One region of the Myxococcus sp. XM-1-1-1 genome, then DNA from elsewhere that is predicted to be linked to it. Evidence: riboswitches for the same ligand, from Rfam matches in the RefSeq annotation. Region 1 holds a riboswitch; each other region holds the start of a gene.

What was found. A riboswitch is a leader RNA that binds a small molecule or an ion and turns the genes downstream of it on or off. The one in region 1 is predicted to bind cobalamin.
Region 2: linked by a shared signal. The riboswitch ahead of K8640_RS28210 (acyl-CoA thioesterase) and the one ahead of K8640_RS10625 (TonB-dependent siderophore receptor) in region 1 are both predicted to bind cobalamin.
Region 3: linked by a shared signal. The riboswitch ahead of K8640_RS25300 (aspartate aminotransferase family protein) and the one ahead of K8640_RS10625 (TonB-dependent siderophore receptor) in region 1 are both predicted to bind cobalamin.

The regions. Positions count from the first base shown of each region.
Region 1 covers NZ_JAIQDH010000004.1:22,721-32,431, reverse strand. Annotated here, with positions in the region: gene K8640_RS10630 (MXAN_6577-like cysteine-rich protein) at 1-687, opposite strand, end outside; gene K8640_RS10625 (TonB-dependent siderophore receptor) at 1,021-2,982, opposite strand; cobalamin riboswitch at 3,041-3,288, opposite strand; gene K8640_RS10620 (FHA domain-containing protein) at 3,298-3,819, opposite strand; gene K8640_RS10615 (hypothetical protein) at 3,894-5,171, opposite strand; gene K8640_RS10610 (tol-pal system YbgF family protein) at 5,168-6,046, opposite strand; gene K8640_RS10605 (RNA polymerase sigma factor) at 6,043-6,639, opposite strand; gene K8640_RS10600 (hypothetical protein) at 6,684-7,784, opposite strand; gene K8640_RS10595 (dipeptidase) at 7,945-9,198, opposite strand; gene K8640_RS10590 (hypothetical protein) at 9,467-9,711, shown strand, end outside.
Region 2 covers NZ_JAIQDH010000017.1:23,635-33,345, forward strand. Annotated here, with positions in the region: gene K8640_RS28180 (non-ribosomal peptide synthetase) at 1-1,176, opposite strand, end outside; gene K8640_RS28185 (aldo/keto reductase) at 1,493-2,473, shown strand; gene K8640_RS28190 (hypothetical protein) at 2,490-3,296, opposite strand; gene K8640_RS28195 (DUF4130 domain-containing protein) at 3,451-4,554, opposite strand; gene K8640_RS28200 (FHA domain-containing protein) at 4,643-5,611, opposite strand; gene K8640_RS28205 (S1C family serine protease) at 5,599-6,939, opposite strand; cobalamin riboswitch at 7,058-7,296, shown strand; gene K8640_RS28210 (acyl-CoA thioesterase) at 7,422-7,841, shown strand; gene K8640_RS28215 (hypothetical protein) at 8,007-8,690, opposite strand; gene K8640_RS28220 (hypothetical protein) at 8,864-9,346, shown strand; gene K8640_RS28225 (6-phosphofructokinase) at 9,488-9,711, shown strand, end outside.
Region 3 covers NZ_JAIQDH010000014.1:98,490-108,200, forward strand. Annotated here, with positions in the region: gene K8640_RS25290 (acetyl ornithine aminotransferase family protein) at 1-295, opposite strand, end outside; gene K8640_RS25295 (aldehyde dehydrogenase family protein) at 317-1,876, opposite strand; gene K8640_RS25300 (aspartate aminotransferase family protein) at 1,873-3,237, opposite strand; cobalamin riboswitch at 3,502-3,716, opposite strand; gene K8640_RS25305 (MDR family MFS transporter) at 3,898-5,700, shown strand; gene K8640_RS43230 (adenylate/guanylate cyclase domain-containing protein) at 5,822-7,048, opposite strand; gene K8640_RS25315 (hypothetical protein) at 7,190-7,966, opposite strand; gene K8640_RS25320 (hypothetical protein) at 7,963-9,081, opposite strand; gene K8640_RS25325 (M20/M25/M40 family metallo-hydrolase) at 9,226-9,711, opposite strand, start outside.

The DNA.
Region 1 (9,711 bases):
CAGCGAGTCCTCCTCGACGAGCGCGCCCAGGTTGCCTCCAGGAGCCTGGAGCAGCTTGCCGTTGGTCATGTCCGCGCCGAGCACGAAGCCGTCCCAGGACGCGAGCGCCTGGATGCCAGCGCCGAACTCTCGGCGAGGTCCGAGCTGGTCCGTCCCCGCCTGGAGGCCCACGAGCTGCCCGTTGGTGAAGCACGCGGCCACGACGTCGTAGGTGCAACGCCCGGAGCGGCAGGACTGCGCGTCGGGGCACACGTTGCCGCAGGCGCCGCAGTGGAGCGCATCCGACTGGCCGTCCACACACGCGCCGGAGCAGCGCAGCAGCCCTTCGGAGCAGCCCTCGCGACAGGTGCCGGACTCGCAGACCTGTCCGGCGGCGCAGGCCGAGCCACACGCGCCGCAGTGGGCGACATCCGTCGCGGTGTCCACGCAGGCGCCGTTGCAGAACTCGGTGCCCGCGCGGCAACCACAGGCGCCGTCCTGACAGACCTCCCCCGAGGAGCACGTGGTGCCACAGGCGCCGCAGTGCGCGGTGTCGCTCCGCGTGTCCACGCAGGCGCCGTCACAGACGACGAGGCCGGAGGTGCAGACCACGCCCTCATCCGGACAGCCCGTGAGCACGAGCGCCGAGGCACAGAGCAGCGACAGGACGAGCAACCTGGGCGCTACGAAGGAAGGAACAGGAAGCATCGAGTCCTCAGGAAGGGGAAGGCAGGCGCGGCATCACCGCGAACGACCGGTGCCAGGGAGAGCGAACACATGCGACGCGCACCTCGCGAGCGGGCCCCACGGACGAACCGGACGCGAGGAGCGTGCGTGCGAGATGCCCCCTGCGAGAGGACGGCGCTGCAACGGGTGCCGTGAACGACCGGCATGGGCACGCGAGCGCGCAGGGCGCGCAGCTCATGAGCCGAGCGGCCCAGCGAGAGTTGCGCGGGCGGCTGAGAGGACCGCACACCGACTGGCGACGGCGCGGTGTCACCTCGCACGCCACGCGCTCCGGAACAACTCCGGCGTCCGGGCTCACGGAGCGCGCGGTGCATTCGAGCCCTCGGGAGCAGAAGGAGCCGGCTCGAGCGACACCGCGAGCGTCGCGTACGCCGCGCGCCCTGGCAGCGGGAAGCCGGTGAAGTCCTGTACCCGCGCGTCGAGCAGGTTCTTCACCTCGACCGACAGCGTCACCTCGGGCCGGTGCAGGAAGGTGCTGGAGGCCCCCACGCTCCACAGCGTGCGCGAGGGCAGAGAGCGCGTGCCCGTGCGGTTGACGAACTGCGACGCCTGATACAGCACCTCGGTGCGCGCGTTGAGCCACTCCGGCCCCGCGCGCAGGCGCCCCACCCACTTGTGTCGCGGGCGATTGGGCAGGTCCTGGTTGAAGTAGCGCGGGTCTCCAAACCGGTTCTGCGTGCGCAGCCACGTGTAGCCACCGCTCGCCGACAGCCACGAGAACAGCCGCGCCTCCGCCTCCAGCTCCGTGCCCCACACCCGCGCGGCGTCGAAGTTGTACGGCCGCGCCATCATCGGCGGATACAGCTCGTACGCGATGAGGTCCTCGTAAAGCGCCGCGAAGCCGCCCGCCGTCACACTCCACCGAGGAGCCCCCGCCACCGTCGCCTGGGAGTCCCAGACCACCGCCGCGTCCGCGTAGAGCGCCCGCTCGGGCCTCAGCCCCGGATTGGGCAACAACGTCCCCTGACGGATGTACAGCTCCAGGAACGACGGCGCGCGATGCGACTGTCCCGCGTTCGCCCGAAGCCCCACGCCTCCGCCCAACGACAGCCACGCGCCGACCTTCGGCGAGAACAACCAGTAGGGCCCCACCCGCTCGAACCGCAGCGACGGCACGACGCTCAACACGTCAGCCACCAGCGCCCACTCGTCCATCACCATGACACTGCCGCGCCACCAGCTCGCGGACTGCGCGCCCTTCGCCTGGGTGACCTGCTCCCCCGACGACGCCACCGTGGCCGTCAGCGCATGCCCGCCCCCGAGCAGCGTCCGCCCCTCCACCTCCACCCCACCCACGACATGCCGCTGCGGACCTCCCGCCCCCAGCAGCCCCCCCGTCACCTCCAGGCCATCGCGACGGAAGAAGCCCCTCGCACTCGCCTGCGTCCCCAACCACCGCACGCCCAATGACAGCCGGTCCAGGTCCTGTCGCCCCGCGGACTGGGGGTTCTGTACCGTGCCCGGAATCGCGCGGTCCTCCAGCGACAGCTCGGACAGCACATCCAGCCGCGAGCCCCCCGGGAGCCGCCGCCGATACCGCAGCAGCACGCCTCCCCCCTTCGCGTCGTTGCGCGCGCGCGCCTCCGCCGTGACGGGGTTGTCCGGCACCGCGGGCAGCTCATCCAGCTCGTACGCGAAGTCCCCATCCGAGCGCCCCGCGTGCAGCAGCACCAGCGCGTTCCCGTCCAACAAAGGCCCGGTGATGGCCACGTGCCCCAGCGCCGTGTTCCAGCTCCCGTAGACCACCTCTCCACTGGCCCGCACGTGCGACGACGGCGCGCGCGTGACGATGTTCACCGCGCCGCCGAGCCCTCCCGAGCCATAGCGAGCCCCCGCGCCCCCGCGCAGCACCTCCAGTCGCTCCACCAATGCGGCCGGCACCTGCGACAGGTCCGCCATGCCGCCCGCGCCGTTGAGCGGGATTCCATCCAGGAACACCAGCACCCCGTTCGACGCCGCGCCGCGCACCACCAGGCTCTTGCTCTGCCCGTAGCCACCCGAGTCCTGCACCGCGAGCCCCACCGAGCCCACGAGCAGCTCCGCCGTGTCCCGCGCCTCGCCCGCATGCTCGCTCGCGTCGATGACGGTGATGGCGCCCGTGGGGTCGCGGCGCTCGGGGGCGTCGGGAGGCGGCGGCGCCTTGCCTCGCACCACCGTCGCGGGCACGACGACGTCGTCCGTCGCCTGCGCGCGCGCTCCGGAAGGCAGGCTGAGCGCCAGGCACACCAGGTGCCCGGCGAGGAAGGTGCGCCGCATGCTCCGCCTTCCGCTCTCTCCATCGAAGAGAGAAGGCCATCCGCACGTGCCGCCACGCGACACGTCCGCACCCTCGGGCAGGTCTCCTGGCTGATGGACTCCAGCTCCAGGCGCACGACGCGTCTGGCTGGAAGGGGGCTTCCGCCTTCCCCCGGAGCGTCCGCCTGGACACCGCCGGAGTGGCGACAACCGAAGTCCCCGGCCCTGACCTCAGGGCGGCCCATTCACAGTGGCGGGACCGCGCCGGAATCGCACCGGCTTCCCTCTTGAAAGCCCGACATGGGCACCCAAGGGCGCACCCCTTCTAGGAGCTGACTACCAGCGCGTCAAGCGCACCCGGGACGACACCTCGCACGCGCGCGCGTAGGACTCGAAGGCGCTCGCCTGCAGGAACACCACCTGCGCGCCCCCCAGTCGCAGCGAGGCCTGGCTGAACAGCGGCGTCGAGCGCCCCGGTACAATCAGCACCCCCTCCACGAAGGTGCCGCCGTGGCTCTCCAGGTCCGTCACGCTCCACACCTCGGTGTGCGGTTCCGGACGGAAGCGCGCGTGCTGTCGCGACACGGTGGGCTCGGGCAGGACGATGTCGCACTCGGGGCTGCGGCCCACCATCACCTCCGGCCCTCGGCCAGGGAAGCGCGGACACAGCTCGAACACCACGGGCTCCACGACTCGCGATGGAATCGGCACCTTCAGCGTCGGCGGCTCCGCCTGCGCCACGGAGCGCGGACGGCTCGGCATGGAGTCCCACACCAGAACGGGCCACCCGACCTCCCGCAGCAGGGCTTCGCGGTCCTCCTGGAGCCGGGACATCAGCGCGGACAGACGGTGGAGCACGACGAGCCCTCCAGGCCGGGAAGGTGTGCACGCAAACCTGTGCACGCCCCCTCGCCCTGTCCACCCCCCTTGCGTCACTCCACGGTTCCGCAGGCGCTCGCCAGCGAGAGGATGTCGGCGTCGTAGTGCAACGCCAGCGTGCCGGACGACTCGATGTGGCGCACGAAGACGGAGCCGAACACCTCCGCGTTGCCGCTGAGCGTCAGCGTGGCGCCGGGCGCGTAGAGGTTTCCCGCGAGCACACTGCCCGCGGAGATGCCCAGCGTCCCCGTCCCCGCGGCGTACACGCGCACCTTCGCCGGCGCGTCCACGGACCCCAGCAGGAGCTGGCCGGCCACCGTCATGTCGCCGCCCACGAACAAGTCCAGCTCCCCCGGCGGCACCACCTCCACCGAGAGCCGCTCGCCGATGACGACGCTGTCCCGCACGAAGAGCGCGGTGCGCTCGCGCACCACGAGGTTCAGCCGGCCCTGGCCCTCGATGCCCGTCAGGAAGAAGCGCCCGCACGGCAGCTCCAGCGTGCGCTCGCCGGTGAAGCCCTGCAGCGCCGAGGGCTCCAGGTCGATGACGTCGTTGTGGTTCTCGCGAGCGTGGTTGGCGATGAGCCCCTGGATGTCCACCACCGACGCGGTGTCCCCGCACGCGCACGGCGACACCGAGGCCACCGGCTCGCGCAGCACCTCGGCGGCCGTCACCGTGCCGGACATGCTGCGCTCCGCGGGCACCGCCAGCTTGCCCGCCACGTTCAGCGACGCGAGCCCCACGTCGCCGCGCACCCACGCGTCCCCCGTCACCTGCGCGGACACGTTGCCGCTGAGCGGACCGCCGCTGTACAGCCCGCCGCCCACCGACAGGCCGCGCCCCAGCAGGATGCCGTCCGCGCCGCCCGCGCTCAGCCCGCCGCCAATCGTCAGCGTGTCGTTGGCCGCGACGCCGCCATTGGTCGCCACCGCGCCGCCCTTGCCGCCCGGCACGTACTTGCCCAGCGAGCTCTTGAACGCATCCGTGGTGAGCGACGCGCTGAAGGCCAGCCGCTCGCACGAGCACAGCGCGTAGCGGAAGGCCCGCTCGGCCAGGTGCCCGCTGCACACCTTCGCGCCCGTGAGGCTGTCGCCCACCAGGAGCAGCGGCCCCGTGGACGCGCAGAAGGCGGTGTGGTCATCGGCGGGCTGCTCGCCCTCGCCCGTCGTCGGCCCGGCGTCCGACGAGGCCACCGGCCCCGCGTCGTTGCGAGGCGTCTCGATGAAGGCCACCGGGTCCTTCACCTCGCACGCGCTCCAGGCGCCCACCAACCCCAGCACGCAGAGGACCTTCGTCCCGGACTTCCACGGCGACACGTTGGCGCGACTCATCGACCTGAGACCTCCTTCAGCCGCTTCCGGGCCGCCACGGCATGGGGCGAATCGGGGTGACGCGCGAGGAAGTCCTCCAACGCGCGCACCTCGCCGTCCCGGTCCCCCAGCGCGCGCAGCGCCTCGGTGACACCGTGGCTCGCCTCTTCTTCCAACAAGCCCCCGGGCCAGCCCTTCAGGGCCTCCTGGTACTGGCGCAGCGCCCCGCGCGCATCGCCCAGGTGCTCCAGCCTCAGCGCGCCCGAGGCCACGCGCGCGACGTACGCGGACATGCCCTGGGGCTCGGCCCGGATGACGCGCAGGTAGAGCGCCTCGGCCGCCTTCCACTGTCCGGTGGCCCGATGCGCGTTGGCCCGGCGCAGCAGGTCCTCCGGCGCGGGCGCGGCGGACGGCGCGCTCATCCGGGGCTTCACCGGAGTGATGGACTCCAGAGCGACCGCATCGGGCACCTGCGGAGCGACCCCCTCCGGCCCTGGAGGCACGGACTGCGCTCGCGCGGCCGCACCGGGCATCGACGGCACGGGCGGCTCCGGCGCGAGCGCCTCGGGCACGGGCACGACGGGCTCGGCGCGGGGCATCAGCGGCGCGGAGGGAGCGATGACCGCCGTGTCCTCCGGAGCAGGAGGCTCCTGGCGACGCCAGAGCTGCCAGGTCGCGACCGCCGCGGCGCCGACCACGAGCAGGGCCCCGCCCATCCACCAATGCGGCCGGTGTCGCCGACGCGGCGGCGGCGACGGCGCGTCCATCGCGGCCAGGAGCGCGGCCTGCACCAGCGCTGCGGACTTCTGCCGCGACAGCCGGCGCGCGGGTCCGGAGCCGTCATCCAACGGCGTGAGCAGCTCGTTCGGCCCGTCCTCATCCACGAGCCGACTCATGCCGCACCTCCCTCCGGAGCGCCACCCGCATCCGTGGCCAGCGCGCGCAGCGCCGTGCGCCCCAGCCGCAGGCGGCTGCGAATCGTCTCGAAGGGAATCCCCAGCTCGTCCGACACCTCCGGCACGCTCATGCCGAGCACATGGTGCAGCACCATCGCATGCCGCTGCTCGTCGGGGATACGGTCCAGCAGCATCACCATGCGACGGCGGTGGACGTACTCGTCCGGCGGCGCGTCCTCGGACGGCACCGCCATCAACTCGGCCGGCTCCTCGCCCCTGCGCGCCTCGGTGCCCCGGGCGCGCCGCAGCCACGCGAAGGTGGTCCTCGCGACCACCCGGTCCGCCCACGAGTGGAACTGCCCCTCTCCCCGGTACGAGGGCAGCCCCCGGAGCAGCGCGATGAGCGCCTCCTGGGCGATGTCCTCCACGTCCCCGTCGCCGTGCACCAGGTAGCGCACCAGGTTGCGCACCCGGGGCAGGAGCTCCAGCAGCAGGGACTCGGCGGCCTCCTTGCGCCCCTGGATGGCCGCCTGGATGCGCGGGTCCACTCCAGGTCTTGCCCTGCCGATGGCCTCCGGACCCGTGCTCGTCATCGACCCCATGGAGGGAGGCCGAGGCGAAAACGGGTCATCACCGCTCATGGCAGCAGCACCAGCGCCAGGGACGCCCTGGGCCGGATGGCCCAGCCCTGATTGCGCGGCACGAAGTTTCCGTTCTCGGAGTAACCCAGCTCCGGCCGCCCCACCGCCGCGTCGGCGGCCACGGACAGCTCCACGGCGAGCAGCCGCGAGAAGCTCCACCGCAGGGACGTGTCGGGCCCCACCAGCAGCGCGGGGATGAAGCGCGGCTTGGCGGCCTGGATGCCCGGGAAGTACGACTCCGTGCTGCGGCCGAAGAGCAGCAGGCCCGCCCCTGCGCCCAGGCCCCAGCGCAGGGCGCCCGTCTCCAGCAGCGGGAAGTCCAGCCACAGCCCGCCCGAGTACTGCTCCAGCTTCACGTCGGTGCGCCCATCCGGGAGCATGCGCGCCAGGCTCAGCGAGAGCAGCAGCCGCAGCCGCGCCGAGGGGAACTCCCACCCGGAGCCAATCAGGAACCCCTGCTGGCCGGAGTCCGTGTACCCATCCAGCGCGGCGAGCCCGCCCACCATCACCTGCCACCGCAGGGAGCGCGCGTCCTTCGAGGCCGGCGGATAGGTCCACAGCTCCGGGGGCACGACGACGGGGCCGGCCTCGGGTTCGAGCACGGGCACGGGGGGCGCGGCGGCCTCCACCACCTCGCCCAGGGGCGTGCCCGCCTCCACCGCGCGCAGGGCGGAGCGCACCACGAGCGCCACGGCCTCGGCGCCCGCGGACCACTCGAGCGCGCCGGGTTGTCCCTCCAGCTTCGCGGTGCGGATGAAGAGGTGCCGGCTGCCGGGCTCGGCGAAGTGGACGCGCAGCTCGGAGCCGGAGCGCTGGAACCAGAGCACCGCGCGGGCCTGGTGCGCGTCCGCGAGCTCGACGGCGGAGCGCCACTGGGCCTGGGGCGGGCCCTCCAGGGAGGGGCCCGGCATGGCGCGCAGCTCCACGGGCAGGTCGCTGCTCTGTCCGCGCACGCGCTCGAGCAGGGCGCCGTCCTCCGCGGAGGCGATGCGCGCCACGGCCAGCCATGCGCCGCCGCCGTCCTCCGCGCGAGCCTCCACGCCCAGGCACAGGGCGGCGACGAGCCCCAGCCGAATCAACACGACGCCCGATGCCATGAACGCGAGGCTAGCTTTCGCGTGTGGCCGAAGGAAGCCCCCGGGTTCCCCGGACCCGCTGTACAGCAGGTGCATCGGAAAAGACGCGCCGCGCCTGCAATCCCGGGCGGACAGGCGTCACGTTCCCTCGTGCCGCCGCCTGCCCTCGCGGGGCCTGGAATCAGCGCCGGACGCTGGGGGGTGAGCGCAGCTCGCGGCTGACGGCCTCCGCATCGCGGAAGACCCGTAGGAGATTGCCGCCCAGGATCTTGTGCAGCTGCTCCCGCGTGTAGCCCCGGGCGAGCAGCGCCTCGGTGATTCGCGGCAGGTCCGCAACCGAGTCGAGTCCCTGTGGCGCGGAGTTGATGCCGTCGAAGTCCGAGCCCAGGCCCACGTGGTCCACGCCGGCCACCTTCGCGATGTGGTCGATGTGGTCGATGACGGCCTTGAGCGGAGGACGCGGCACCTTGGCGGCCCACTCCCAGCCGGCCTGGGACTGGGCTCGGAAGCGCGTGACGGGGTCGGAGTCCTTGTGCTTCGCCTCCACCGCGGCCAGGGCGGCGGCGCGCTCCTGGGACATGGCGGCGTAGGCCTTGCGGTAGTCGTCGTCGACGAAGGCGGAGAAGAAGTTCACCATGACGACGCCGCGGTTGGCGGCCACGGCCTTGAGCATCTCGTCCGTCATGTTGCGCGGGTGGTCCGTGAGCGCGCGAGCGGACGAGTGCGAGGCAATCACCGGGGCGCGCGTCACCTTCAGCGTGTCGAAGAAGGTCTTGTCGGACACGTGCGAGACGTCCACGAGCATGCCCAGCCGGTTCATCTCCCGCACCACGTCGCGGCCGAAGTCGGTGAGGCCGTCGTGGTGCTTCACGGTGGTGTCGGTGAGGTCGCCCGACGAGTCGGCCCACTCGTTCGTGTTGGACCAGGTGAGCGTCATGTAGCGCACGCCCAGGCGGTAGAAGTCGCGCAGCACGCCCAAATCGTTCTGGATGGCGTGGCCGCCCTCGACGCCCAGCAGCGTGGCCAGCCTCTTCTGCTTGCCGGAGCGCGCGGCGACGATGTCCTTCGAGGACAGCGCGAGCACCATCTGGTCGGGGTGCCGCTCCACCGCGGTGTGCACCGAGTCGATGATGCGCAGCGCCTGGTGCGTGTAGCGGCCGGCGTACTCCTTGGGCTCCACCCAGATGGAGAAGAAGGCCGCGCCCAGGTTGCCCTCCCGCGCGCGCGTCAGGTCCAGGTGCCCCTGGCCATTGGGCGGCTTGGAGCCCACGTCGAAGCCCTCGTTGAGCATGCGCAGGGGCGTGTCCACGTGGGTGTCGATGATGAGCGCCGAGTCATGGATGGCGCGGGCCTTGGCGGAGACGGGCGCGGGCTCCGCGGCGAGCGACGGGGCGGTTCCCAGGACGACCAGGGCGGCGAGGACGGAGCGGTTCACGCAAGGCACCTCGGGACGGCGGGACGGGTGGGCGCACTCTTTCACGGAGAGGGGATGGGTTGAAGCCGCGTCCCCTCGGGACGAACGTGCGTCCAGGCACGACGCAAGCGCCCCGGGAACGGTGCGCCAGGGGCCCCATCCCGCGCGCTCCCGGGTGAAGTCCACCCTGGCGCGACGCATGCAAAACCTCCGGCCAGGTCCCTCCCGACGCCGCGCGTCCCCCGATGCGCACCCGGGCTCGTCCGATGGGGAACCAAGGAGCCGGTCGATGGTGTGGCAAGTCGAGGCAGCTCAAGAAGCGGGCAGCATCCGCATCACCTACGACCTCGAGTGGCTGCACCAGGTCATGCTCGCGTCCGCGAACTCGATGGTGCCCTTCACGAGGTTCTCGACGGGCGCGAACCTGGGGACGCGGTCCTATCCCCGCTCGTACAGCCCGGGCTTCGTGCTGGGCCGGGGCAAGCCGCTCGACACCTCGTCGAAGGGAGGCGGACGTCAGCCGCTCAGCAACGG
Region 2 (9,711 bases), on a different contig from region 1:
CAACCACAGCTCGCCCACCTGCCCCGGGGCCTTCTGCTCCCCCGTCACCGGGTCCACCACGCGCAGCACCTGCGTGCCCAGCACCTCGCCGCTGCCCACCAGCGTCACACCCTCGGCGCCCGGCTCCGGGCGGCGCGCCTCCCCGCGCTCCAGCGCCTCGCGCGAGAAGTCTCGCACCACCAGGTCCACGGGACGGGCCGCGACGCGCTTGCGCCCCGTGACGATGAGCGTCCCCTCCGCCAGGCCATAGCAGGCATAGAGCGCCTCGCGCCGGAAGCCCGAGGGCGCGAAGGCCTGGACGAAGCGCTCCATCGTCTCCGCGCGCACCGGCTCCGCGCCACAGAACGCCACCTCCCAGCGGCTCAGGTCCAGGGCGGCCCGCTCCTCGGGCGTGCTCTTGCGCACGCAGAGGTCGAACGCGAAGTTGGGCCCGCCGCTCACCGTCCCACCGTGGCGGGAGATGATTTCCAGCCAGCGCATGGGCCGCTGGAGGAAGAACATCGGCGACATCAACGACACATGCATGTCCCGGTACAGCGGCTGGAGGATGCCGCCGATGAGCCCCATGTCGTGATACGGCGGCAGCCACGAGACGACTCGCGGGTACGGGCTCGCGTCGAAGCCGTGCGCGATGAGCTCGCTGTTGTGCATCAGCTGGCGATGCGCCAGCACCACGCCCTTCGGCGTGCCCGTGGAGCCGGACGTGTACTGGAGGAAGGCCACCGTCGCGTCGCTCAGCGCCGGCGCGCGCCAGCCGTCCGCCTCCGACAGCCGCACCGCGTCCGTCGACAACCAGCGCAGCGCGCGCAGGTCGTCCAGGCCCTCGGTGAGCGGCCCCACCAGCTCCGAGATGCCCGACGTGGTGAGCGCCAGCTTCGCGCCGCAATCCGACACCAGCGCCTGCAAGCGCGGCAGCGTGCGGCCCAGCCGCATCACGTCCGGCGGATACGCGGGCACCGCCACCACGCCCGCATACAGGCACGCGAGGAACCCCACCACGTACTCACGCCCCGGCGGATACATGAGGAGCGCGCGCTCCCCCGGAGCCAGCTCCCGTTGGAGCCGGGCCGCCACGGCCCGCACCTGCGCATCCAGCTGCGCGTAGGTGACGGTGTGCTCCCCCTCCTCATCGACGAACGTGTAGATGGGGTCCGTGGGCTGATCGAACGCTCGCATGCGACAGACATCCACGAGCGTGGCGGAACCTGGACGGACGAACGCGGAGGCGGGGGCAGCGCGAGTCGGCAGATACATGTCGATGTCCCGAGGGGGGATTTTTTCAGCAGGACACCAGCCGTTTCAGCTCGGCACACACGCGTCCCAGCGACCCGGGGGCGTTGTCTTGGCTGCACCGACTGGCGTCCCCTGGATGCGCCTATCTTTTAATGGATTCGGAGCATCCAGAAAAGGCGTGTCATCACGAATGACCCAGCACATCGGCGCTCGCAGGTTGCATATTCACGGCCCGCGTCACCGACGAGAGGAGCACTTCATGAAGTTCACACAGCTGGGCCGCACCGGCCTGCGTGTCTCCCGCCTCTGCCTGGGCTGCATGAGCTACGGCACGCCTTCCTGGCGACCCTGGGTCCTGAACGAGGAAGCCTCCCAGCCCTTCTTCCGCCGCGCGGTGGAGCTGGGCATCAACTTCTTCGACACCGCGGACATGTACTCGCTGGGAGTCAGTGAGGAAGTGACGGGTCGTGCGCTGCGACGGTATGCGCGCATGGAGGAGGTGGTGCTCGCCACCAAGGTGTACTTCCCCATGGGGGACGGGCCCAACATGCGGGGCCTGTCTCGCAAGCACATCGTCCAGGCGTGCGAGGCGAGCCTCAAGCGCCTGGGGGTGGAGACCATCGACCTGTATCAAATCCACCGGATGGATCCGCACACGCCGCTGGAGGAGACGCTGGCGGCGTTGGATCAGCTCGTGAACCAGGGCAAGGTGCGCTACCTGGGCGCGTCGTCCACGTTCGCGTGGCAGTTCGCCCGCGCGCTGGGCGTGGCGGACCTGCACGGCTGGTCGCGCTTCGTGTCCATGCAGGACCACTACAACCTGGTCTACCGCGAGGAGGAGCGGGAGATGCTGCCCCTGTGCGAGGCGGAGGGCATCGGCGTCATCCCGTGGTCTCCCCTGGCGCGCGGGCTGCTCGCGGGCTCCCGCAAGTCGCTCACGGACCGCAGCTCCACGACGCGCGCGAAGACGGATGCGTACGCGCCCGTGCTGTATGACCAGCCGGGTGACTGGGAGGTGGCGGAGGCCAACCGGAAGGTGGCCGAGGCGCGCAACGTGCCGCCCGCGCAGGTGGCCCTGGCGTGGCTCTTGTCACGGCCGGTGGTGACGGCGCCCATCATCGGCGCCACGAAGCCGGAGCACCTGGAGGACGCCGTGCGCGCCGTGGACCTCAAGCTCACGGCGGAGGAGCTTCAGCAGCTCGAGGCGCCATACCAGCCCCACGCGCTGCGCGGCATGTGAGCCGCGCGCGGGCACCTCAGAGGTCCATCTGAGGTGCGGACCTGGGCGCCTCCATCGGGGTCATGGGGCCGTCCAGGAACGCGGCGCGCGGTCCGGCGCCGCCATAGGCCATCGCCTCGATGCGGTTGACGCCGGGAGAGGCCGGGTCCCTCGGGTAGCACTCCGCCTCCGTCTCCTGGAGCTTCAGCTCCGGGCGGTGCTCGCCCATCCGCTCGATGCGCGGGGGCACGTAGCCGACGGCGTCCTCGAAGGCGTAGCGCGTGAGCAGGCGCAGGGTGGCCACCGGCCCGCAGCGCACCTCTGGACGGCGCACCATGTTGCCGCCGATGGTGAGCTCTCCCGGGTGCGCGCCACCCACGTTGGACACGCGGACGGCCTGGGGAACCATGGTGACGGCCCACGTCTCCTGGCAGCTCACCACCACGTCCGGCACGGGACGGCTGACGAGCTTCAGCGGCGCGTACTCGCCCGCGGCCATCGCGGTGCGGATCAGCGGCTTCCACGGGGGGATGGTGCCCTCCGGCATCAGGTTCGTCCGGCACTCCATGGACGTGCCCGCGTCGTCCGCGACGAACACCACCTGCACGTTGCTGAGGTAGCGCGCGCCGGACGCCTCGGCCCGCTCCAGGAAGCGCAGCACCAGCGCGCTGCCATCCTGCGCGAGGCCGAAGGGCATGGAGATGGCCCAGGGCGAGTCACCGGACTCGAGCGCCAGCTCCGGTGGGACGACGGTGACGGGGGGGCCGCGGCGCGGCACCACCGACGAGGTCCGCGCGCACGCGGCGCACAACAGCAACAACAGGGTCAGGGCTGAACGACGCATGGCGTCCCCTCCGAGAAGCGCACCTGGGCCAGGTCGAGGCTAGCACCGCGCTCACGCGCCCGGCTGCAGTGCCCTCCGGAAGGCAATCATCCAGGAGCCCTGTCGATATGGAGGGCGGCTTCGCGCGTTGTCGAGGCCGCCCGCGTGCGCCCGCTCAGGAGCCCAGGGCCTCCGGGCTCTTCAGCCACTGCGCCGCGGCGCGCACGTCCGCCTCGAAGTGGATGCGGGCCTCCGCGCGCTCGCGAGGGTCCTGCCGACGCAGCACGTCCCACGGCGCGAAGGTGGCCAGCGCGCCGGGAGCCCATTCGGAGGGCACCAGCCGCCCCCGCCCCACGTCCAGCCGGAAGCCCGGTCCCAGCAGCACCTGCCCCGCGGCGCCGCCCAACGCGAGCAGCAGCCGGGGACGCACCCGCGCCGCCTCCGAGGCCAGCTCCTCCCGCAGGGCCCGGGTCTCCGGCCAGCTGAGCGCGCCCGAGCGACGCCCCGGCCAGCGGGCCCGGGACACCCGCAGGTCCGAGCTCCGCAGCCCCGCGCGCGAGAGGACCAGCTCCAGCAGCCGGCCCGAGGGCCCCACGAAGCACGCCGCGTCTCCCTCCTCCCGGGTGCCGGGCACGTCCCCCAGCAGCAACACCCGCGGCCGCGCGTGGACCGGGTCCGGCGACGCGGCGCGGGCCGGAAAGGGCCCAGGCTCCGGGAACACGAGCCCCGCGCCGAAGGACAGCCTCGCCCGATCCCAATGCGCGCTGGCGTCCGGCGTGAAGAGGCTCCAGTGGAGCGAGGGGAAGCGCCCCACGAGGAAGGGCGCGGCCAGCCGGACGACGAGGTGCTCCGGCCGGTACCACGCGACATGGCGCGCCTCTCCATCCGAGGCGGCGCGATGGAACCGGACGCGAATCACCAGCTCCCGCAGGTCCCGCCGCACCGCGCGCTCCATGCGCCGCAGCCGCTGGACGTCCCGGTCCGCGTCCTTCTCCAGGAGGCGCCGCTCACCGTGCGTCAGCCGCCACAGCACGCGGTACAGCAGCGCGAAGCGCTCCGGATCCCGGTGACACACCACCTTCTCCGCCAGGGACAGGAAGTCCGCGGGCAGCGCCGGGACGGCCCGGGCGCCACCACCGGACAGGAGCGGGTCCACCCACTGCGTCCACGCCCCCTGCCCCTGTTCGAACTCCACCCGGTCCGGAGGCATGCCGCGCACCAACAACCCACGCGCCACCTCCCGGAACGACGACAGCTCCGGCGCCACGCTCACTCGCACCTGGACCTCCTGGTCGCTCGACCACCCGAGCGACGCAGGCTACCTTCCAGGTCTGACACCGCCAGCCCACCCAGGGCGTCGTCGCGCGCTACTCCTCCTTGGCGAGCGCGTCCACCTGCTCCTGGAGCCCGTCCAGGTCCTCGAAGAAGGACTCCACGGGCTGGGCGCGGGCCACCCGGAAGACGGGCGGCAGCAGCGTGCGGGAGAAGTCGAGCGACGTGCTGAAGGGCTCGTTGCCCAGCAAATCGTTCGCCCGCGACACAGCGCCGAAGGCCAGCGTCACCACGACGAGCACCCGCACCAGCCGCGCCGGCTCCCACCGCGCCACGTAGCGCAGGTGCCAGAAGAGCCCCCAGCCCATGAGGAGCAGGAACGTCGCGTGGTACACCCAGGAGAGGCTCGCGCCCAGGCCCAGGCTGAAGCCCAGCGCGGCCACCAGCAGCGGCAGCGCGACGGCGCCCAGCAGCACCAGCGCGCCGATGGTCGCGTGCGCGCGGTAGTGGAAGTGGCGACGGGAGATGCGGCTGGCCACCGCCCAGCCTCCGGCCCACAGGAGCGTGAGCGTCAGGGGCATCACCAGGGCCACCGTGAGCTCGCCCCAGTCCGTGCGCGCGTAGTTGCCCAGGTAGGACGCCAGCGCGCTGAACAGCAGCAGGGACAGCATCGCCACGGGGAAGGCGCGCGGGTGCTCGAACACGCGCTCGCGGGGCTCGCCGGACACGGTGCTCACCACCGTGGGCGGCACCGCGTGGTTGCGGGCCCGGAAGCGCAGCACCGTGTCCCCCACCGCCACGCGGGTGTCGGGCGCCAGCTCCAGCTCCGCCAGCTGCGTCCAGGGCTGCACGCGCCATGTGCCGTTGTCGCTGCCGACGTCGCGCAGCACGAGCGCGCCGTCCTCGCGGCGGTCGATGCGCAGGTGCTCGGCGGAGACCTTCGGGTCATCCAGGATGACGTCGTTCGAGTACGCGCGGCCCACCGTGGCCGGGAAGCGATCCAGCCGGTGACGCGTGTGGACGGAGTCACCCTCCAACACCTCCAGGAAGATCACTTCGTCCACGACAGCCCCTCCAGGTAGCGGCGCGCCAGCTTGCGCGCGTTGTCCGCCGTGAAGCCGCCCAGCGTGAGGCTGGTGTCCACCCCGCTGGTGCTGGCGTTGAGCGCGGCGGCGCGCAGCACCAGGTCATAGAGCCCCGGGAAGCGCTTGTACGCGCGCAGGCACATGGCCGCGCGCACGGGCAGCCCGCCCACGTCCACGAACTCGGAGGTGCACCGGAAGTTGGTGACGTCCTCGCGCGAGGCCTCCACCGTGTCCGGGTCCTGCGAGAACAGCGCGGTGTAGAGCGCGGAGAAGCGCAGCGCGCCCAGCTCCTGGCTGGAGGCCTGCTGATGCAGGAAGGCCACCACGCCGGTGCGGTGCCGCGAGGACAGGTAGATGTCCTCCTCGGACGAGCACTGGTAGTTCGTCACGGTGTACGGCACCTCCGGGTCATGCGGCGTGTCGCCCCAGCACTTGAGGAAGGGAATCCACCGCCCCGGGACGTGGTAGCTGCCCAGGGCCTGCTTCGGCAGCGAGGCCGCGAGCATCTGCTCGGTGAGCCGCTGCTGGTTCTCGATGAGCTGCGCGCGCACCGTCTCCAGCAGCGCGGGCGTCGCGTCCGGCGCCATCTTCAGCGCCCGGCCGAGCAGCGTCCTCGCGCGGTGCACCGGCACCAGGAAGCCCAGCTGGTTGCCCATGGTGGCCACGTTGACGCCCACCACGGTGCCCTGCCCCGTCAGCGTCGGGCCGCCGCTCATGCCCGGGTTGATGGCGCCGCTGAAGTGCAGGCGCTCGTAGAGCGAGTCCTGGATGAAGCCGTTGTACGTGCCCTCGACGATGGTGGTGCCCAGGTCATGGGGGTTGCCCATGGCGAACAGGCGCGCGCCCTGGGGCGGCTCGCGGTCCTCCAGGACGAAGTAGTCCTTCACCGGTTCATCCATGCGGATGACGGCCAGGTCGTGCACCACGTCCACGTCCACCAGGCGCGCGGGCACGGGCTCCCCGCCGGTGCGCAGCACGAGCTGCGCGGTGTAGTCCTCCGGGTGGAGCACCACGTCGGAGACCACGTGGTAGTTGGTGATGGCGTACCCGTCGCCCGAGACGAAGAAGGCGGAGCCGATGGAGGAGCGCGTGCCCGAGCGGCGCTCGATGATGCGCACCTGGGCGACGCGGTTCTGGATGCGCTGGAAGAGCTCGTGGGTGGCCGGGGGCAACACGGCCGGAGGCGGCTCGGGCGCGGGAGCGGGCACGACGTCGGGTTGGCTTCGGACGGCGGAGGGCGCGCCCGGTTCGGATGGGGCGACGGCCGGCGCCTGCCCCAGCACGGCGACGAGGAGGAAGACGAACATGGATGCGGCGCACGCTATCCCAGCGCCGCGCGCGCGGGGGTACCGAGTGGCGGGGCATGAGGCCTCCGGTGCGCTCGTCGACCCACCTGCCCTGTTGGCGACGCGCCGGGCAGCGGGTAGGGTCCGCCCCGCCCGAGGTGCCTCGTGGGGGTCCACGAGGTTTAGCAAGGGAATCCGGTGTGAATCCGGAGCTGCCCCGCAGCGGTCAGTGGGAACGAACGCCGTCGAACGCACTGGTCCTCGGCAGACGAGGGCTGGGAAGGGACGGCGCCTAGGACGCCAGCACGCGCCGCGATGAGGGGCGGGTGGTGGGAGGCCCACGGAGCCCGAAAACCTGCCTCGAGCCCATCTGGGACGCGGACAGCGCCCCGGGTGGCGCTTCGCCCCCGGCCTTCGCGGGAAGGTCAGGCCATCCCTCGCGGCCCACCGCCGCCCTCGGAGGTCTTCATGTCCGGGGAGGCCCGTGGGCCAGGAGTCCGTCCATGAGTCACATGCAGCCGTCCCTCCCCTCCTCCGCCACCGAGACGCGGATGGTGGACATGGTGTTCCCCGATCAGACCAACCACTACGGCACCCTCTTCGGAGGTCAGGCCCTGAGGTGGATGGACATGTCCGCGTTCATCACCGCCAGCCGCTACACGCGCCGCACCGTGGTCACCGCGTCCAGCGAGCGCGTGGACTTCCACATGCCCGTGCAGCAGGGGCAGCTCGTGGAGCTGGTCAGCCGCGTGACGGCGACGGGCCGCACCTCCGTCACCGTGGACGTGGAGATGTTCGCCGAGGACCTGCTCACGGGCGCGCGGGAGCTGTGCACGCGCGGGCGCTTCGTGCTCGTGGCGCTGGATGAGCACCGCAAGCCCACCGCCGTGCCCCCGCTCTTGCCCGAGCCGGGTGCGCAGTGACGTGAAGCCCTGAAACGCAATCCGCGCCGGGGCCGGCTCCTCGGGCTCCGGCGCGCACTCCAGCAGATGGCATCACGCGGGGACCCGCCCGCCTCCGAGGCGGCCCGCTCGCGGCGCCGCCCAGGGCGCCACCGGGGATTCATTCGTGCGCGAGCCGCGCGGTCGTCACGACTCGGAGGCCATCCGCCCCGCGCGCCCCCGGCGCCACGCCGCGTATGACGCCACCAGCGCACCGGCCAGCGCCCCCGCGAGCGCGCCCAACAAGCGCCGGGGAACCACGCCAGGCGTCGTCGTCGGCTCCAGGCGGAACGTCTCCAGCGAGGCTCGGACGCTCGGCGCCAGCACCTCCCAGCGCACCGCGGGCGCGCTGACGACGACCACCGCGTGCCGCCCCTCGGACGCGAGCCCCGCCACCAGCACCGTGCGCGTCTGCCCCGCGTCCCGCAGCGTCCCCAGCACCTCCACGCGCGGCGCATCGCCTCCAATCCGGTCCACGCGCTCCGGCGACAGCACCACCCCCAGCTCCCGCTGGAAGTGCTGCATCACCGCCGACGCGAAGTCGTCACGCTCGGACGGGCTCGCGGAGAAGCCGCGCTCCACCACCGACACCAACATCGTCGCCGCCTCCGGGCCCTCGCCATCCGCGAGCGCCGCGGACAAGGACCTCGGCGTCTCCGCGTCCAACGTCACCGCCCCCGCCACCGAGCCCGTGTACGGCTCCCACCGCACCATGTGGAAGCCCTCGGGCGGACGCAGCACGTAGCCGTCGCGCCGCAGCTCGGTCCCGAGCGCGCCCGACAGCAACAACCACCCGCCTGCCACCCACGAGAGGCTCACACCGCGCAGCATAGGCCCCCCGAGCCCCGGACGCGGCCACTCACGCGCCAGGCCGCATGAACCCATGGATACCCAGAAGACACGGCTTCACGGGCATGAGGCCCACCGGCCCGGCTCACCGTGAAGTCAGGCCCGCGCGCCTTCGTTGTGACATCCCCGTCGGGCACGGGTAACCTCGCGCCGAGATGAATCCTGCAGCCCGGGTGGAGATGGAGGCTCGCGCCGACCGAGCGCTGCGCCGTGGAGAGCTGGTCGAGGCGCTCGACCTCTATGAGGCGCTCCTCCTGGCCTTCCCGGACGACGGCGCGCTCGCCGACAAGCTCGCCAACCTCCGCGAGTCCCTCCAGCCCCTGGAGCTCCAGAAGCTGGAGGCCTCCCGACCGCCCGAGGAGCCTGAGCTCCCGCTCGGCCCCTCCTCACCCGCCCAGGAGGGTGAGCGCCTGTTCGCCCTCGGGGACTACGTGGGAGCGGCCGCCGCCTACCGCCGCGCCGTCCAGGAGCGCCCCGACAACGAGCTCTTCAAGGAGCGGTTGATCGAGGTCTACCGGATGGCGAAGGAGATGCCCCTACAATCTCCGACAGACAAGGCGCTGCCCAAGGCGCCCCAGCCCCGTCTGCAGGCCCTGCTGGACCGCGTCGCCTCTCGTCGCCGCCTCAAGCGGGACTGATGGAAGCTCGCGTTTCCACTCGGAAATCCGATCCGTGAGGTGATTCGCGCGTTGCACCCCAGCGCGGGGGCCTCCTATCATCAGGTCCGACGTCGCTGTCATGGTGGGCACTCCTGCCTCTGACACCCGCGTCCGACCCCTATGGCCCGTTCACTGAGACTCGGAGTCCTCACCGGTGGCGGAGACTGCCCCGGGCTCAACGCGCTCATCCGCGGCCTCGTCAAGCGGGGCACGCACGAGTTCGGCCACGAGTTCGTCGGCATCGAGAACGGCTACATGGGCCTGGTGGAGCCCGACCTCACGCGTCCCCTCACCGAGGAGGACACGCGCGGCATCCTCCCCAAGGGCGGCACCATCCTGGGCAC
Region 3 (9,711 bases), on a different contig from region 1:
AGGCGTCGTAGTAGAAGTCCGTGCCGCAGATGTGCAGGAAGCGGCCCGCGGCCTCCTGGACGGCCTTCACCACGTGCGGATGCGCGTGGCCCGTGGAGGCCACGGCGATGCCCGCCATGAAGTCGAGGAAGCGGTTGCCGTCGACGTCGTGGACCCAGGGGCCCTCGCCGCGCTCGACGACGAGCGGGTACTCCTTGATGTACGAGGGCGAGCTGAAGCGCTGGTCCAGTTCGATGATGGCGCGCGCCTTCGGCCCCGGCAGGGCGGTCTTCACTTCGGGATGGAGCATGGTCATGGGGGTCTCCTGTCGAGGGCGTCAGCCCATCCGTGTCTGCGCCTGCTCGCGCATGAATTGAGCGACGTAGTAGGGGCCGCAGCCGCCCTTGCCGGACCCGCCGCTGCCCTTCCAACCGCAGAAGGACTGCACGCCGGGCCACGCGCCCGTCGTCGCGCCCGTGCGGCGGTTGGCGTAGAGGACGCCCGCCTCGGCCTGGGCCATGAAGCGCTCCACGTCCTCGGCATCGCGGCTGAAGATGCCGGCGGTGAGGCCGTAGTCGCAGTCATTGGCCCGCAGGAGCGCCTCGTCCAACGTCGAGAAGCGCGTCACGCCGACGAAGGGCAGGAACAGCTCGTCGCGCATGAGGCGATGTCCGTGCGAGAGCGCCACCACCGTGGGCTCCACGAAGTGGCCCTCCTCGAGCGCGGCCTCCAGACGGGGACGTCCACCTCCCGCAATCACCGCGCCGTCCTGGCGGGCCTCGTCCACCGCGCGCTCGAAGCGCTTCACCGCCGCCGCGTTGATGACGGGGCCGGTGAAGACGGACGCGAGCGACGGGTCACCCACCCGCGCGTCACGCGCCTTCGCGGCGAGGCCGTCGGTGAACGCGTTGTACAGCGACTCGTGCACGTAGATGCGCGACAGGGCGCTGCACTTCTGACCGGACATGCCGAAGGCGGAGCGGAAGCAGCCCTCGATGGCGGCCTCCAGGTCCGCGTCGCGACAGACGATGGCGGGGTTCTTCCCGCCCAGCTCCAGGAGGCACGGCCGCACGCGGCCCGTGGACATCCGCCGGTGCAGCTCCATGCCCACCGCCTTGCTGCCGGTGAAGGACACGCCGTCGATGCCGGGGTGGCGCACCAGCGCCGCGCCCACCGCCTCGCCCTCGCCGTGCGCGACCTGGAAGACGCCCGGAGGCAGGCCCGCGTCGACGAGCGCCTGGTACAGGCCCTCCGCGCACCAGGGCGTCTCCTCGCTGGGCTTGAGGATGACGCTGTTGCCGCCGAGCAGCGCGCCGCCGCTCATCCCCGCCGCGAGCGCGAGCGGGAAGTTGAACGGCGAGATGATGACGAAGACGCCGTAGGGCCGCAGCACGCTGCGCGTGTCCTCGTTGGGGGACAGCCGCGCCATGGGCCGCGAGTAGCCCTCCGCCTGCTCGAGCTGACCCGCGTAGTAGCGCAGCAGGTCCGCGGACTCCTCCACGTCACCGAGCGACTCGAGCCGGCTCTTGCCCACCTCCAGCGTCATGCGCGCGGACAGCTCCATGCGCCGCTCGGAGATGAGGTCCGCGGCGCGGCGGAGGATGCGCACGCGCTCCTGCCACGGCGTCGCGCCCCAGCCGCGCTGGGCCTCGCGCGCCACGCGCACCACGCGGTCCACCTCGGCCACGGGCGTGCGGTGGACGGACACGAGCAGCTCGTCCGGCCGCGCGGGGTTGCGGCTCTGAAGCAGGTCTCCACTCCGGAACGCCTCGCCGCCGAGCCACGACGGCAGCTCTCCGCCCAGCGTCGAGCGCACGGCGGCGAGCGCCTCGTCGAACTGCGCGTGCAGCGCGGACAGGTCCGCCTCCAGCACCGAGTAGGTGATGCGGAAACTCATGACGCCTCCTGGAAGAAGTGGTGGATGCCGCGGGCGAGCGTGTCGACCAGTTCGTCGACCTCCGCCTCGGTGATGACCAACGGGGGGCCGACCATGAGCAGGTCCCCGTTCGTCCCGTCCGCGTGGCCCGTGTTGGACCAGAGGACCAGCCCCCGCTCGAACAGCGCCGACAGCAGTCGCTCGATGACCTTGCGCGCGCGTGGGAAGGGGCGCTTGCTCGCGGTGTCCTCGACCAGCTCGATGCCGGCCATCAGCCCCACGCCCTGCACGGAGCCGACATGCGGCAGCGCGCCCAGCGCCTCACGCAGGCGGCGCTGGAGGTGCGCGCCCACGCGCCCGGCGTGGGCCACCAGGTCGTGCCGCTCGTAGTAGTCGAGCACCGCCAGCCCCGCCGCCGTCATCGCGGGCGCCTGGAGGTACGTCTGCGCGTGCATGAAGCCGCCCGAGCCCCGGCGCAGCTCCTCCAGGTGCTCCTCGCGGATGAGCAGCGCGCTCAAGGGCGCGTAGCCCCCGCTGATGCCCTTGCCGAGCACCAGCACGTCCGGGGTGAAGTGGAACAGGTCGCTGGCGAAGAAGCGGCCGGTGCGCCCGCAGCCGCACATGACCTCGTCGGCGATGGTGAGGATGCCGTGCTCGCGGCACACGGCGCTCACGCGCTCGAAGTACCCGGGCGGTGGAGGCGACGCGCCCGCGGACGAGCCGATGACGGGCTCCGCGATGAAGGCGGCGATGGTGTCCGGGCCCTCGCGGCGAATCGTCTCCTCGAGCAGCCGCGCGTAGTGCTCGGCGCCGTCGCGCGCGTAGTCCTCCAGCCCGGAGCGGTACGGGTACGGCGCGGGCGTGGTGACGACCTCCGCCAGCAGGGGGCCGAAGAAGGTCTTGTAGTGGGGCCGCCCCGACAGCGAGAGCGCGTACAGCGTGTTGCCGTGGTAGCCGGGCACGCGCGCGATGACCTTGCCGCGCTGGGGCTGGCCGCGCTCGACCCAGAGCTGGCGGACGAACTTCACCGCGGCCTCCACCGCCTCGGAGCCCGAGCCGAGGAACGCGGCGCGCGTGAGCCCCTGGGGCGCGAGGGCGCACAGGCGCGTGGCGAGCGCCTCGGTGACGTCGGTGGTGAAGTGGGTGCCGTTGACGTAGGCGACGCGCAGCAGCTGCTCATGGATGCGGTCCGCCACCTCGCGGTTGCCGTGACCCACGCTGGCCACGAGCGCACCGGCGGAGGCGTCGAGGTAGCGCTTGCCGCTCGCGTCGAAGAGGTGGACGCCCTGGCCGTGCGTCACCACGGGGAAGTCGCGCGCGAGATTGCGCAGCAGCACGTTCCCCTGGGGGTAGCGCACCGTGTGCCTGGCTTCGTCCCGCATCGTCCGTCCTCCACGCAGCGCGGACGACCGGAGGTCGCCCGACAGGGCTCCCGCGTGGAAGAAGGGCAGTCACGATGCGCGCGTGAGCGCACACCAGGCCCCGACTGGAGCCCACGGACCGACCTTCGCCCCCACGGGCGACTGGAGACACGGGGGATGGAGGTCGGAGAAGTCGAGCGTGCGTGAGGGCCCGTCGAGGCACGAGCGCCGCTCGAACCTTCCGGCCGTCCCACGCGGCTCCAGGTCGAAACCGTCCGTGGATTTCTCCCACGGTCGGATGCGGGCAGGTCTTCGGGCTCGTGAGCGCTTCGGCCTTGGGGGCCGGCTTCCTACGACTCGTCGCTTCCCAGCTCCCCAGGGGAACCAGTGCGGATGACGAGGCTCGTTCTCACTTACCGCTGCGGGGCAGCCCCGGATTCGAACCGGGTTCCCTTTTAAGCTCGGACCGAGGTCCGAGCACCAACATGGGGCGGTATGTACTGTTCGCCTCTTCGGACTGTCAAGCGAAGCGCCGGTGCGCGCTCGACGCGCGGGGACGTGACGTCTGCCGGTGCGCGGGGATGTTCGACGAGCAACCTGCCGTGCATGAGCGCTGGCGCATCCCGCGCGCAGGCGTCACCTTCATCGGTGGCGCTCCGCGTCGGAGGACGCCTCCAGACCATGGCTCCGTCCGCCGCGAACACCGCCGCCGCGCCCTTCACGTTCACCCGTGCACAGAGGGTGTTCACGATGTCGGGCGCGCTGCTCGGGCTGCTGCTCGCGGCGCTGGACCAGACGATTGTCGCCACGGCGGGTCCCTCCATCCAGGCGGACCTGGGCATCTCTCCCGCGCTCTATCCATGGCTGACGACGTCGTACCTGGTCGCGTCGACGATGATGGTGCCCGTGTGGGGGAAGCTGTCGGACCTGCTGGGCCGGCGCGTGGTGCTGGCGGCGGGAATCGTCGTGTTCCTGCTGGGCAGCTTCCTGTGCGGCGTGTCGCGCTCGACGCTGACGCTCATCCTGTACCGCGCGGTGCAGGGGGTGGGCAGCGCGGCGCTCTTCACCGCGTCGCTGTCGGTGGTGGCGGACCTCTATCCGCCGCGCGAGCGAGGCAAGTACCAGGGCCTGTTCGGCGCGATGTTCGGCCTGTCGAGCGTGGTGGGGCCGCTGGCGGGAGGCTTCATCACGGACCGGCTGGGGTGGCACTGGGTGTTCTTCATCAACCTGCCGGTGGGCGCGGTGGCGCTCGCGCTCGTGCTCTCGCGCATGCCGGCGCTCAAGCCGCCGGGGGCCTCGCGCGGGAGGCTGGATGTGACGGGCGCGGTGCTGCTGGCGCTGGCGGTGGTGCCGCTCCTGCTCGCGCTCAGCCTGGGACGTGGCGCGGAGCAGGTGGCGCACGGTGGCGGCTGGGCGTGGAGCTCGTGGCAGGTGCTGGGGTTGTTCGCGCTCGCGGCGGTGGGGACGGTGTTGTTCCTGCGCGAGGAGAGGCGCGCGCAGGAGCCGCTGCTGGACCTGAAGCTGTTCCAGGACCGGACGTTCGCGCTGGGGAACGCGGCGGTGTTCGTCATCGGCGCGGTGTTCCTGTCGGGCGTGGTGTTCCTGCCGCTGTTCATGGTGAACGTGGTGGGGCTGTCGGCCACGCACGCGGGGCTGACGTTGACGCCGCTGACGTTGGGCGTGGTGGCGGGCAACATCCTCAGCGGTCAGCTGGTGTCGCGCATCGGCCGGTACAAGGGGCTGATGCTGGGCTCGCTGGTGGTGTTGATGGTGGGCTTCACGGTGATGGGGTTCACGCTGACGCCCACGTCGACGCAGACGGAGGTCACGGTGAAGATGGTCCTGGTGGGCGTGGGCCTGGGACCGTCGATTCCGCTCTACACGCTGGCCATCCAGAACGCGGTGTCACCCCAGCGCATCGGCGTGGCCACGGCGATGGCCACGTTCTTCCGTCAGCTCGGGATGACGCTGGGCGTGGCGCTGCTCGGCGCGGTGTTCGCGACGACGCTGTCGCATCAGCTGGGCACCCGCGTGGCGAGCGCCACGGAGGGACTGCCGCCGAAGCTGCGCGCCGAGCTGGCGTCCGCGGTGCCCGGTGTCGACGGGAGCGAGGCGGGCCCCGCGCAGTCGGCCTTCCAGGCGGAGAAGGTGAAGGAGCGCGTGCGCGCGGAGCTGGAGGCCGAGCGGCAGGCCCTTCAGCGCCCGGAGGTACGGGAGCAACGTGCGAAGGAAACGGCGCCCTCCGATGCGCGCGAGCAGCCTGCCGCGGCGTCAGCGCTCTCCGCTGTGGACGCGAAGGAACAGCGGGCGCTGGAGGCGGTCGACCGGACGGCGCTGGCGCTGAAGGAGTCCTTCACGCGGGCGGTGGAGGCGGTGTACCGCTGCGCCATCTTCGTCGCGCTGCTCGCGTTCCTGGTGACACTGCGGCTGCCCGAACAACCCCTGCAACGCGGGCGCGCGCGGGCACCGGCACCCACGGAATGAGCTCGGCGGCGCGCAACGCGCACGGAGGCGGACCGGGCCTTGCGCCGGTGCACACGACAGTGCGCGAGGGCACCGTGGCGGTGTGCCGGGCATCACCACCACGGACGGGACAGCGCCGGGCTCACGCGGCGGTGAGCGCGGAGGACTCCGAGTCGAGCGTGTAGATGCGCACGGGGTGGGGCACGCCCTTGACGGGGTGGTGCCCCAGGTCCTTCACGTCGCCACGGTAGTGGGAGACGAAGGACTCGGAGAGGAGCACGGGCTCGTTGAGCCCCGCGCACAGGCCCGCGATGCGGCTGGCCAGGTTCACCGCCGGGCCGATGACGGTGAAGTCGAGCCGGTCCGACGCGCCGATGTTCCCGTACATCACGTCGCCGACGTGGAGCGACGCGCCGAACTCGTAGGTGGGCAGGCCCCTGCGGCGGCGCGAGGCGTTGTCCTGCTCGCTGGCACGCACCGCCTCGTGCACGGTGCGCGCGGCGGCGGCGCAGCGGTCCTCCACGAGGGCGTGGTCGTCGATGCGGAAGATGGCCAGCACGGCGTCGCCCATGAACTTGAGCACCTCCGCGCCGTGCGAGTGGAAGGCGCCGACCATCGTCTCGAAGTAGGCGTTGAGCAGCTCGAGCAATGCGTCGCGGGGCAGCGCATCCGACAGCGCGGTGAAGCTGCGCAAGTCGCTCAGGCAGATGACGGCGGAGGTCGTCTCGCCGTCGCCGCGCCGAATCTGTCCCTGGAGGACGCGGCGCCCCGCGTCGCGGCCCAGGTACGTGTCGAGCAGCACGCCCGTCATGTCCTTGCGCGCGAAGACCTCCAGCACCAGCTCCAGGATGGGCTGCAGCTCGTGGAGCAGGGCACGGTGCGCGTCCGTGAAGCCCCCGGGCTCGGAGGTGGCCCAGGAGACGCCGTGGCGCGAGTCATCGCTGAAGCACACCGGCAGCGCGAGGTACTCGGTGAGCCCCTCGGCGCGCAGCTCGGTGAACATGGGGAAGTCGCCGTCCGGGAGCGGCTGCTCCAGGCGGCGGTGGATGACGGGCAGCCCCTCGCGCAGGGCCTTGAAGGGGCTCTTCGAGAACGCGGGCAGGTGCTGGAGGCCGTGGGGGTGGACCTCGGCGGTGGCGCCATGTCCGACGCGCCAGCGGAAGCTCCGGGCGTGCAGGAGCGGGTGCAGCGTGAAGAGGACGATGGAGGCGCGCGACACGGGCACACCGCACGCGGTCAGCCGTTCACACAGGCCCGACAGCAGCGGCACGGGATTGGGCAGACGCCTTGCTTCCACGGCGAGCCAGCCCACCACGGAGGAGAAGGCATGGTCGCGAAGGCTTCGCGAGTCTCCGGCATTCACTTTCACGAGGCACTCACCACCCCCCGGCGGGCCGAGCCGGGCCGGGCGCGAAGCAACCATGACGAACCCGGAGCGTCAACGGAGACCTCGGAGAGCGAGCGGGCGGGTGCCTGTCCCCGCCGCCCCTCCCCCGAGTGTGCGTGGACCTCACAGCTCGTCGAACAGGTCGACGACGGCCTGCGCCAACAACTCCTGCTCGTCGGAGGAATGCTGCGACGCGTACGTGAGGACATCCTGAACGCCCGCCGCGTCCCTGCTCCAGAAGAGCGTCTTCAGCCGCGCTCGCAGCCGCTCACCCTCGTCACCCGCCGAGTCGATCGCCTCGCGCGTGGACTGCGCGCCCACCAGCTTGACGTAGACGAACATGTCGAAGCTGTCCTTGGACTTCTCGGGACGATGCTCACGCTTGGCGCGCTCCTTCATCGTGAGGAAGCCCACCGCGTCGGGCAACAGAATCGCCAGGGACTTTCCGCCCACGGTGAGCGACACCTGCTGGCTCCGACGCAGGGCGACGCGAGAGTCCAGCAGCGGCGTCATCTGCGTGGGGAGCGCGTCGACCTCCACATCCCCTGGCGCGAAGAGGTCCAGGTCCATGCGCTGACCACTGGGCAGGTCCTTCGACCAACGATAACCCTTCGAGCGTCGGGAGAAGCCTCGTTCCGAGAAGACCTCGGGGAGCCGGCCCGCCATGAACTCCGAGCCGTCCATGTCGAACAGCAGGTCGGGCTCGAACGAGAACCCCCGCTCCACGGCCACGCCCGTGTCCGTCTCGACGGCGATGACCCCCGAGCCTCCGCGGCGCTTCGACTCCAACGCGAGCACCTGTCCACCGATGAGCATCACGGGCGTCGACAGCGCTCCCAGGTCGAGCAACAGCTCCCGGAGCTCGCCCAGGATTTCGTCGAACCGCTCCTCGTCGGTCACTCGAAGTCCTCGACGAGCGGCAACGACCTCGCGAAGCGACGCAGCAGCTCGTCCGCCTGTTCCTCACCACGCCCGCCGCTGTGCTGGAAGTCCACGGCCAGTTGGGGGAGCGCCACGCCCGGGCCATGCGGGAGGGCGCGCGGACTGGAATAGATGCCTCCCACCTCCGTCTCCGCGGAGGGCTCCGCGCGGAGAATCCAGAAGTTGTGCGGCGTCATCCGGCGCAGCTCGAAGGCGCGGATGGCCGCCTCCTGCGAACCGGAGAGATAGAGCCCGTGGGGCAGCCCCGAGACGAACCGCTCCTCGGGTTCAAGGGCACTCGCCAGGGAGAAGATGGAGCGAATCCCCTGGGAGCTCAGCCTCCGATACCCCGCCTCGAGCGCCTGGGACGTCGTGGAGGGCGCGTTGAACCCCTCCTTCGAGATGGCCGTGGGACGTCCGTGCTTCATCCATGTCTTGAGCAGACCCACGGGCTCGCGAAGGCGCACGCCGCCACCGACGTCCACCAGTCCCTCCTGGGTGAGTCGCTTGATGACCCCATGCGCATACGCGTAGCTCGTCTGGGTCTGGTCCGAGAGGGCGCGCACCGTCCAGCGACGGCCGGGGGACTCGAGCAGCGCGCGCACGATGCGACTGCCCTTGCCGTGGAACACCGGCTCGCGAGGGACGCGGTTCGAGGAGCCGCGCCCCTGAATCCGGATGAAGGTGCTCCCGGTGCGCAGGAAGAACGTGCCGCGTTGATCCACCAGCGCGAGCTCTTCGTTCGCGCAGGCCTCGACCACGCGAGGCGACGCGGAGTCGGTGACGAGCATCGGCACACGGAAGGTCGGCAGCTTGTCGAAGTCCGTTTCCCGGTGACGAAGCTGCTCGCGGAGCGACAGCAGCTTGTCCTTCTGGGCCACCACCTGCGCGGGGAACAGGGGCGCGCGGTAGCTCAACAGCACCGGGACCCTGGCCTCCGGAAGTCGGACCTCCGCGAGGTCATAAGCCGACTCCCCTCCCGGACCGGTCCGCGGGATGATCAACCCCTCCTGACGCACCAGCTCCACGCCCGCCGGAAGCGTCGGCGGGTCCTTCCAGAACTCTTCCCTGAAGTGGGGTCTATCGGGCTTCATTCAATTTTGTCGATACTGCTACGATTCCTAGCAATCAGCCAGTCCGCTGATAGCCATCTCGTGATTATCGACAAAATTGAGTCACCGGCCCTGGAGCCCCTCAGGCGCCACGGAGGGGCTCGGAATCCCGAGCCCCTCCCCTGCTCAGTGCCCAGACGAGGCCTTCGCAGGGGCGGCCACGGGAGCCCCGCCACCCGGGGGCGCAGCCGGAGCCTCCGGCCGCGCGAGCGTGTCCGGGGACTCGGCCATCGCATACGTCACCCACGCGGTGGCGGCCGTGCTGCGCGCCAGGTCCTGCGGGTCCACCTTGTCCAACGTGTCCGCGTGCGTGTGGTGCACATCGAAGTAGCGGCTCGCGTCCACCTCCACGCCGAAGAACGGCACGCGCGCGGGGAGCAGCGGGCTGATGTCCGCGCCCCCGGCCTCGCGCGGGGAGAACTGCGCCGCGCCGAGCGCCACCAGCGGCGACAGCCACGGCTCCAGCAGCTCCTTGCCACCCGGCCCAGAGCGCAGGCTCACCGCCACCGGCCGCCCGCCACCCGAGTCCATCTCCATGGCGGCCACGTGCTTGGACAGCTCCGCCGCGTGCGCCTCCGCGTACGCGCGGCCACCGCGCAGGCCGTTCTCCTC